One region of the Priestia sp. LL-8 genome, then DNA from elsewhere that is predicted to be linked to it. Evidence: riboswitches for the same ligand, from Rfam matches in the RefSeq annotation. Region 1 holds a riboswitch; each other region holds the start of a gene.
The links. A riboswitch is a leader RNA that binds a small molecule or an ion and turns the genes downstream of it on or off. The one in region 1 is predicted to bind cobalamin.
Positions count from the first base shown of each region.

Region 2: another riboswitch for cobalamin. It lies ahead of U9R83_RS24370 (ribonucleoside-diphosphate reductase subunit alpha); the one in region 1 lies ahead of nikA (nickel ABC transporter substrate-binding protein).
Region 3: another riboswitch for cobalamin. It lies ahead of U9R83_RS14815 (cobyric acid synthase); the one in region 1 lies ahead of nikA (nickel ABC transporter substrate-binding protein).

Region 1 is NZ_JAZAQH010000001.1:485,072-488,358, forward strand. Features, by position in the region: gene ftsZ (cell division protein FtsZ) at 343-1,347, shown strand; cobalamin riboswitch at 1,350-1,539, shown strand; gene nikA (nickel ABC transporter substrate-binding protein) at 1,686-3,227, shown strand.
Region 2 is NZ_JAZAQH010000001.1:4,670,794-4,674,080, reverse strand. Features, by position in the region: gene menC (o-succinylbenzoate synthase) at 1-1,049, shown strand, start outside; cobalamin riboswitch at 1,328-1,513, shown strand; gene U9R83_RS24370 (ribonucleoside-diphosphate reductase subunit alpha) at 1,648-3,287, shown strand, end outside.
Region 3 is NZ_JAZAQH010000001.1:2,922,897-2,926,183, forward strand. Features, by position in the region: gene U9R83_RS14815 (cobyric acid synthase) at 1-1,492, opposite strand, end outside; cobalamin riboswitch at 1,585-1,764, opposite strand; gene U9R83_RS14820 (YdcF family protein) at 1,912-2,475, shown strand; gene U9R83_RS14825 (APC family permease) at 2,534-3,287, opposite strand, start outside.

The DNA.
Region 1 (3,287 bases):
AGAAGCCCTTATTTCTAAGGGCTTTTTCTCATTTTGCCTATAAAAATATTATTCTCTTAGTCACATCTTACTCAAAATTAAATACAGACATCTGTCAAATGAATGATACAATAAGCTTATATGCCGTTTTGAGTGGAAAAGCCATAAAAGAGTTCGGCGTACTAATTTTAGAACAACAATAAATTTACATAAAGATGTAAAGATTTAAAGGTTAAAAGAGAAATGTACAAAATCTGTAAAACAAAAGAACAGTTACGCGTTACACATAGGAGTAAAAGGTTCTTCACATGTTTTTTCGGATAAGAAGAGAAAGTAATTTTGATCATTGAGGAGGAACTTAGAATGTTTGGATTTGATGCAGATGTATCGCCACTAGTGCGAATTAAAGTAATTGGGGTCGGCGGTGGAGGAAATAACACCGTTAACCGTATGATTGAACACGGTGTACAAGGAGTAGAATTTATCGCCGTTAATACGGATGCTCAGGCGCTTAACTTATCTAAAGCAGATGTGAAAATGCAGATTGGTGCGGCATTAACGCGAGGATTAGGTGCAGGAGCTAATCCAGAAGTAGGAAGAGAAGCAGCCGAAGAAAGCAGAGAACAAATTCAAGAAGTGCTGCAAGGTGCAGACATGGTATTCGTAACAGCTGGCATGGGCGGAGGAACCGGTACTGGAGCAGCTCCGGTTATTGCTCAAATTGCCCGTGAACTAAATGCTTTAACAATTGGAGTAGTTACTCGCCCGTTCAAGTTTGAAGGAAATAAACGTACCAAGCAAGCAGTAGGCGGTATTACTGCGATGAATGAATCAGTAGATACTCTTATTGTCATTCCAAACGACCGTTTGCTTGAAATTGTTGATAAAAAGACGCCTATGCTTGAAGCATTCCGTGAAGCAGATAATGTTCTTCGCCAAGGTATTCAAGGTATTTCAGACTTAATTGCTGTTCCAGGCCTGATTAACCTTGACTTTGCTGATGTAAAAACCATCATGTCTAATCAAGGATTTGCGCTTATGGGTATCGGACGAGCTTCCGGATCAGACCGGGCAATTGAAGCAGCGAAAAAAGCGATTTCTAGTCCGCTGCTAGATGCATCGATTGATGGAGCAAGAGGCGTGCTGTTGAACATTACGAGCGGCAGCAGCCTGAGTCTTTACGAAGTACAGGAAGCAGCAGATATTGTCACGTCCGCTTCTGATCAGGACTTAAATATGATTTTTGGATCTGTGATTAATGAAGATTTAAAGGACGAAATGATGGTAACCGTTATTGCGACTGGATTTGATGATGAAGATATTTCACCATCAGCTTCTACTTCTAGAGTTTCAAGAGCACGCTACTAAATTAAATAACCAGCTTTTATGGTGGCAATTGTTTTTCAATTGCCTTAAAAGGGAATCCGGTGCAAATCCGGAGCGGTCCCGCCACTGTAACAAGGAGCCTTATGTCAAAAAGCCACTGTCTATTTAGAGACGGGAAGGCGGTATAAGGCAGTGACTTGAAGCCAGGAGACCTGCCATAAATTACAGCACACAATAACCTACGAGGATAGGGAGGTGTTTTGGCAGAATGAAAAATAGGATAAACAAGGGGATATGTTTATCTAATTTTGTTGTGAAGACAAGCACTTCTTTTTAGAAGTGCTTTTTTTTGTGTATTAAAATAGAAGGTGGAAAAATGAATGATAAATAATAAAAAGCTCGTATCTATATTAATTTTTGTTTTACTTTGTCTTACTGCTTGTACGCCTCATGAAGAGAGTATGAGTATAAAAGAAGGAAAGAAAACGAATAAAAGCGCTACATTTTTATTTAATTTCACCCCTGCAACCCTTGATCCTCATACCGATGATGATTATACGGCAGTCCGTGCAGGAGTGGGGGAGACGCTTGTCAAAATCAGCGACGATTTAAAAATAAAGCCTTGGCTTGCTGAAAAGTGGGAAACAAAAGATAACGGTCTTACGTGGACATTTACGATAAAAAAGAACATCACGTTTCAAAATGGAAAAGCGCTGGATGCAAATGCCGTGAGGTCTTCTCTTCAAAGAGCAATAACTCAAAGCTATGCGATGGGAAACGCTTTAAAAATCAAAGAAATGAAAGCGAATGGTCATACGCTCACAATTACATTAAAAGAGCAAATGCCTAAATTTCCTTCTGAATTAGTGCATCCAAATACAGCTATTATAGACGTTGATGCTTCTCATATAGCTAAGAAACCCATTGGCACAGGTCCATTTCACGTCTTATCTTTTGATCAAGGAAATCAAGTGAAATTAGAAAGGTATAAGGATTATTGGAATGGAAAAGTAAAGTTGAAAAGCGCGATCTTTGCATTTAACGAAGATGCTAATGCGCGAGTTGCTGCTCTTCAATCTGGAACAGCCGACATTATTTATCGCCCGCCTTTAGAAAGCTTGGGCACTTTACAAACAGATCCGTCTTTTAAGGTAAGTGGAGTACCTAGTGTGCGCACCCATTTATTGCTTTATAATCAAACCAATGACGCATTAGAAGACGAAAATGTACGAAAAGCTATCGATGCCTTATTGAACCGAAAAGAAGTTGTCAGCAGCATCATGAACAATCAAGCGGCAGCGGCTCGAGGGCCATTTTTACCCCAATTTCCGTTTGCCGATAATACTGCTAGTGATCAAAGAGGTATCGCATCTGCTAAAAGATACTTAGAGAAAGCAGGTTATCAAATCAAAAACGGAAAAACAATCAGAAACGGAAAGCCATTATCGCTCTCTCTTGTCACATACAGTTCTTTGCCAGAACTTCCTTTAATTGCGCAGCTTATACAGTCTAATGCGAAAGAGTTAGGAATCAATATTAAGATTCATCTCGTTGAGGACAGCGATGAATATTTAATGGCAAAAGACGATTGGGATTTAGCATTGTATAGCCTTATCACAGCACCTAGAGGAGATGCCAGCTATTATTTGAGTACGAACTATTTGCCGGGCGGTGGTTTAAATGCCAGCCGGATTAATGATGATAAACTAACAAAAATGATTCAGCAGTTAAATTCAACCGTAGAAGACGCAAAGCGAGATCAGTTAGCTAAGCAAGCAACCGCTTTGATTAATGGGAAAATGCTGACGTCATCGATTGTACATCCAAACATTGTTGTTGCTTATAATCAAAAAGTGAAAAACTGGACAACAAATCCAAGCGAGTATTATATGCTGACTCAGCATTTAGACATAACGCCATAGTCAATATTTTTGTTCCTATAGGAAAAAGAGAAAGTATACAATGACAGATAAAAGGATGTG
Region 2 (3,287 bases), 4.2 Mb from region 1:
TTTCAACAAGCTATGGTACAGTGCAGGATCGAGAATTGATTTTGCTTGAAGTAGAAGATGAAAAAGGATTTACAGGGTGGGGAGAAGTCGTTGCTTTTTCATCTCCTTGGTATACGGAAGAAACGATTCAGACATGTTTTCATATGTTAGAGGATTTTTTAATTCCTTCGCTTCTTCATCAGCAGCTTCAAAAACCAGAGGATGTTCAAAAGTTATTCAAACCTCTAAAGCGGAACAACATGGCTAAAGCAGCTTTGGACTGTGCTGTATGGGATTTGTATGCAAAGCGGCAAAATAAGCCGTTAGCTGAAGTAATTGGCGGAGTAAGGCCTGCTGTAGAAGCTGGCGTGGTAGTTGGCTTAAATGATATTTCCATCATGAAAGAACAAATAAAGACGTACATGAAAGATGGTTATAAGCGCTTTAAAGTGAAAATTAAGCCGGGTGCCGACTATGAGCTACTGAAACAAATTCGAGATGAATTTCCAAGCATTCCTCTTATGGCTGATGCCAATTCAGCCTATACGTTAAGCGATAGTGATTCATTGAAGAAACTAGATGAATTGAATTTAATGATGATTGAACAGCCGTTAAGTTCTGATGATATCCTTGATCATCGATTGTTACAAAAGCAAATGAAGACGCCGATTTGCTTAGATGAAAGTATTGTGAGCTATGAAGATGCACGTCATGCAATCGAACAAAAAAGCTGCAAGATTATCAATGTGAAAATCGGTCGAGTTGGCGGACTGTCCGTAGCAAAGCAAATTCATGATTTATGCGCCCAGCACGGTGTAAGGCTTTGGGTTGGAGGAATGTTAGAAGCCGGGATTTCACGAGCTCATAACATTGCCCTTGCCACACTGCCTTCTTTCACGATACCAGGTGACATTTCTGCGTCGTCTCGCTATTGGGAAAAAGATATTATTAAGCCCGAAGTAGAGGTAGAAGCCGGAGTAATAAAGGTGAAGGAAAAACCGGGGATAGGATACGATATTGATAAAAAGTTTATCAAAACAATCACAGCATTTGAAAAAGAATACAAATAAGTAAAAACCGTTTTTTATGAAAAACGGTTTTTTTATTGAGGTTGTCAATGTTTAGTAGAAAAATAAGACAAATTTTTTAAAAAGAGCACATTGTTCCATCAAGCGTGTCAAAACATGTTATGATGGAATAGTTTGATGAAAAAAGTCGAAGGATTTTATCGTAAAAAACAAAATTATTTTTGAAAATAGGTTGATAGTTTTCTGAGTTGTCCTATATAATGTGTTTATAACATAACACAATATGTTGTTTTGAAATTGATAATAAAATACTATATTTTGTGTTTTCCAGTGAAAAAGGTGTCTGATAAAAAGACTTAAAAGGGAATTTGGTGAAAATCCAAAGCTGTCCCCGCAACTGTGAATGCTGATGAAATAAGGAGATCCACTGTGATTAAACATCATGGGAAGGCCTTAAAGTAAAAAGAAGCATAAGTCAGGAGACCTGCCTTTTTTATGTCGTTTTATCTTCTTCGGGAGGTGAGAGGGTAGAGCGAGGATTGAGAAAAGACTTAGTGTCTTCTTCTATCTTCGTTCTATTCGCTCACCGAGGTACGGTGAGCGATTTTTTTATTTTGAAGTGAAGAGAGGAGCCATCTTTATGGTGAATACATTAAAGCCTACAATTCTACATGAATTAACTGCATATATTGAACGTTTAAAAAAAGAATTTACGCAGCTTGATTTTTCTTTGTATGAGGAAAAGGTTATTCAAACTGTTACAGTAAAGGAAAATATGACGGACGAAAAGGTTGCAAACGTCCTAATTTTAGCAGCCTTAGAGCGTATTTCAATGGAAGAACCAGATTGGACGTACGTAGCGGCAGACGTCTACTTAAACGAACTATATCGAAAAGCAGCGGACAACCGAGGTTACGATAAAAAAGAGAAGTACGGTTCGTTTTATCAGCTTATTCAAGAACTAACAAAAATTGGCATTTATAATAAACAGCTATTAAAAACATATACAGAAGAAGAAATTAATGAAATTGCCTCAGTCATTATTCCTGAACGCGATCGTTTATTTACATACATTGGATTGCTGACATTAGCAGATCGCTATTTAGCGACATCACATGATAAGCGCGTATACGAATTACCGCAAGAACGTTTTCTTATCATTGCTATGACGCTGATGTCTCAAGAAAAGAAAGAAAATCGAACAGCATTAGTAAAAGAAGCGTACTGGGCGCTTTCTAGTCTATATATGACGGTTGCCACACCAACACTTTCAAACGCAGGAAAGAGCTATGGACAGCTATCTAGCTGCTTTATTGATACGATTGATGACAGCTTACGCGGTATTTATGATAGCAATACAGATTTGGCCACGCTTAGTAAAAATGGAGGCGGAATTGGTGTCTACCTCGGTCATATTAGAAGCCGAGGAAGTGATATAAAAGGTTTTAAAGGCGTATCATCAGGAACAATTCCATGGATGAAACAGCTAAATAATACGGCTGTAAGTGTCGATCAGCTAGGTCAACGACAAGGAGCTATTGCCGTATATTTAGACGTATGGCATAAAGACATCTTTTCATTCTTAGACGCGCGTTTGAACAATGGTGACGAACGTCAGCGCACGCATGATTTATTCACTGGCGTATGTTTGCCAGATTTGTTTATGGAAAAAGTAGAAGCACGTGAAGACTGGCACTTATTCGATCCTCACGAAGTTCGTACGCTGATGGGCTACTCGTTAGAAGATTTTTATGATGAAGAAGAAGGCAGCGGTTCGTTCCGCACTCGTTACGCTGAGTGTGTAAATAATGAACAGCTTTCAAGAGAAACAGTACCTGCTATTGAAATTTTCAAGCGCATTATGCTTTCGCAGCTTGAAACTGGAACGCCTTATATGTTCTATCGTGATACGGTTAACAGAGCTAATCAAAACCGCCACGAGGGCATGATCTACTGCAGCAACTTATGTACAGAAATTACGCAAAATCAAAGCACAACGGTCGTAACGGAGGAAATTACGGAAGACGGAAAAATTATTATTACAAAGAATCCGGGCGATTTTGTTGTATGTAATCTTTCTTCTATTAACTTAGCGAGAGCCGTAACTGAAGATGTGCTTGAACGTTTAATTCCAATTCAAGTACGCATGCTTGATAACGTTATTGAGTTAAATGATTTGCCGGTACTTCAAGCAAAACTAACAAACCAAAAATACCGCGCAGTAGGGCTTGGGACATTTGGTTGGAACCACTTGCTTGCCTTAAAGAAAATAGCATGGGA
Region 3 (3,287 bases), 2.4 Mb from region 1:
TGTCTATTAAATGATACAGCTTTTCCATATCTACAGCTTCTCTCACATATGCTGCTGCTTTTGAAAAAGACTCCTCTTTTTGCAGACGGCTGTTGAATGTATCCGTAATAGGTGGCAATTTTTTATGTTTGCGAATTTGATTAAGCAAAGCTCTGCGCAAAGCATCGTTATGAAACACATCATGAACATACGTGCCAATGATGTTTTCTTTAACCGTTCCTTCTTTTTGATCATCTACCACCGCAAAGGCTTCCGTCATGCTTTTAGAAACCGTCTTTCCCATATGAATTTCATAGCCTTCAATCGAAACCTTCTCACTCTCTAACTGAACATATCCAGAAACTCTTTCTGTTTTTTTGCTGGTTGTCATAACGGTTTCCACTGGAAGCAAACCCAGCCCTTTAATAGATTCAATCCGGGACTCTACTGCATCGGGGTCCGTAATCGTCTCGCCTAACATTTGATATCCCCCGCAGATGCCAATAACGTGAGCGTTCGTTGCGTTCAAGACTTGATTAATGGCTAGAGCCAGCCCGCTTTCTTGTAAAAACTGCGCATCTTCAATCGTATTTTTGCTTCCTGGTAAAACAATTAAATCAGGCGTACCTAGTTGTGATGGCTTGGTTACAAGCCTCACATGACAGTCTTCTTCTAAGCTTAAAGGATCGATGTCTGTAAAATTTGAGATGCGTGGGTACGAAATAACCGCAATATCAATTTCTTTTAACGGATTCACAAGGGTTGAGTAATTTCTGAGGGATAATGAATCTTCTGCGTCAATTTCCACGTCGTGCATATAAGGAATAACGCCTAGGACCGGAACGCCCGTGTATTCTTCAAACCACTTTAGCCCCGGTTTTAACAGTTCTAAATCTCCTCGGAATTTATTGATTAACACCCCGACAACTCTGGGCTTGTGCTCAGCTGGAAGCAATTGAAGAGTTCCTACTAGGCTCGCAAAAACTCCACCTTTATCAATATCTCCTACTAACACAACAGGCGCTTGGGCTATCTTTGCTACGCGCATATTTACCAGTTCCCGATCGTTCAAATTGACTTCAGCAGGACTTCCAGCACCTTCAATCACAATTCGATCATAATGACTGGCAAGCTCTTTATAAGACTCAGTGATAACGTTCAAACCTTCATTAAAAAATTCTTGCCGATACTGAAAAGCAAACATATTACGAAGCGGCTTTCCATGAACGACAATTTGAGATTCATGATCACGAGTTGGTTTAATTAAAATAGGGTTCATATTAGTTGTTGCTTCTACTCCAGCAGCTTCTGCTTGAATTCCCTGCGCTCTGCCAATTTCTTTTCCATCCATTGTAATGTATGAATTGAGCGCCATGTTTTGCGATTTAAACGGTGCAGTTTGATAGCCGTCTTCTTTAAAAATACGGCAAAATGCTGTAGCAATCATGCTTTTTCCAGCGTCTGAGTGCGTTCCTTGAATCATAAGAGGTTTTCCTTTTTTCACTTTATCCACTCCCTACCACATAAAAAAACCTTAACTGTAAAAGTCAAGGTTTGGTCATGCGCTCATTAACACATTGTCTTGACTTATTTCTCCCACCGAAAAATAAGGGGTTTTTAAAAGCAGGTCTCCTGGCTTATGCTTCATTTTACTTCTGCACCCTTCCTAGTTTGACTAGTGGGTCTTTGCAGGTTCATCCACATTTACAGTAGCGGGGGCTGCACCGGATTCTCACCGATTTCCCTATTATCCTCCTTAGAGGCACTTTTAAAATCATTTATTCTTTATTGTAACGAATTTTATAACCATTCACAATAACGATTTTCTTCTATTATTATATATTACTGTGTTTATACTTATTTGGGTCTCGTATGCTATAATAACAATTATTTTCCAAACATCTTATGAAATAGCTAGGAAGGTGCTCACAGTTGAAGAAAAAAATGATTTATACCTTTATTGGTTCGCTTGTTCTTTATATAGTAATTATATCTTTTTGTATGTATCAAACTGCCCACAAGTCTGTTCCACAAAACGCAGATTATGTCCTCGTTTTAGGTTCTAAAGTAGATGGTGATCAAATGTCTCCTAGTTTAAAAGAGCGAGCAAAAACAGCTTTATCTTATTTAAAGACTCATAAACAAACAAAAGTTATCGTAACGGGTGGAAAAGGATCTGATGAAGAAATTTCTGAAGCAGAGGCAGCCTACCGTTTTCTACGAAAAGCAGGAATTAAAAAGAATCGCATTATAAAAGAAGATCAGTCAACTTCTACTTTTGAGAATTTTATTTTCACCAAAAAGAAAGTTGATATTCAAGATAAACGAGTCGTGCTTGTTAGCAGTGATTTTCATCTGTTTCGCGCTTCTATTATTGCCAAGCGCCAAGGTTTTGATGTTTATCCTTTAGGCGCAAAGACACCAAATTCAATTAAACTTCAAGCCTACTTTCGTGAGTATGCTGCTATATTAAAAACATGGCTGTTTGATAAATAAATAGAGTACACGCCTATACAAACGAAAAACACGGCATGAATTCATGCCGTGTTTTTTATTAATCATCTGTATCGATAACTGCTTTTGGTAAACCTGTGTATTTCGCCCAGTAGAAAATACCGAGTGAAACAAGAGCAATTAAAATTAAGTCAAGTGGGTTGCTTAGCACACCTTGTCCTCCGCCAAATGAACCTAGATAAGAGATAACAAGCATAATAATATAATAAGCAACTAGCCACCAAGCAGATTTAAGCTGCTGTGCAAATTTCACAACGTCAGTTGGTACGTATTTCTTAAACGCTACGTAGATAACAACCATTAGAAGCTGTGATCCTAGCAGCCAAGAAATTGTTGTCCATCCTGACCAGTATACGATGTATGAACAGAAGATAAATGAAACAGGAGCAATAATGCTCATGCCTTTTAATTTGAAAGGTTTTTTAAGATCTTTTGCATTTACTCTGAATGCTGCAGCTGAAATTGGTGCGATAGCATAAGACAGAATAAGTGCTACTGAACATACGTTTACTAGCGCTTCCCAAGAAGGAAATGGCAGTGTCCAGAATACGGACATTCCAAATGATAGCCATAGTGACGCACGTGGAATTCCTGTTTTCTTATCTACTTTTGAGAAACGTTTAAATAGTGTTCCATTACGAGACCAAGCATAAACTAGACGAGAAGTTGTATTCATAAAGATGTTTCCGTTACCGCCTGGTGATAAAATAGCATCAAAAATAACAAGCGTTACTAACCAGCCAAGGCCTAAAATAAGTGCAATATCTTTAAATGGTAAAGAGAATTGCTCTTGA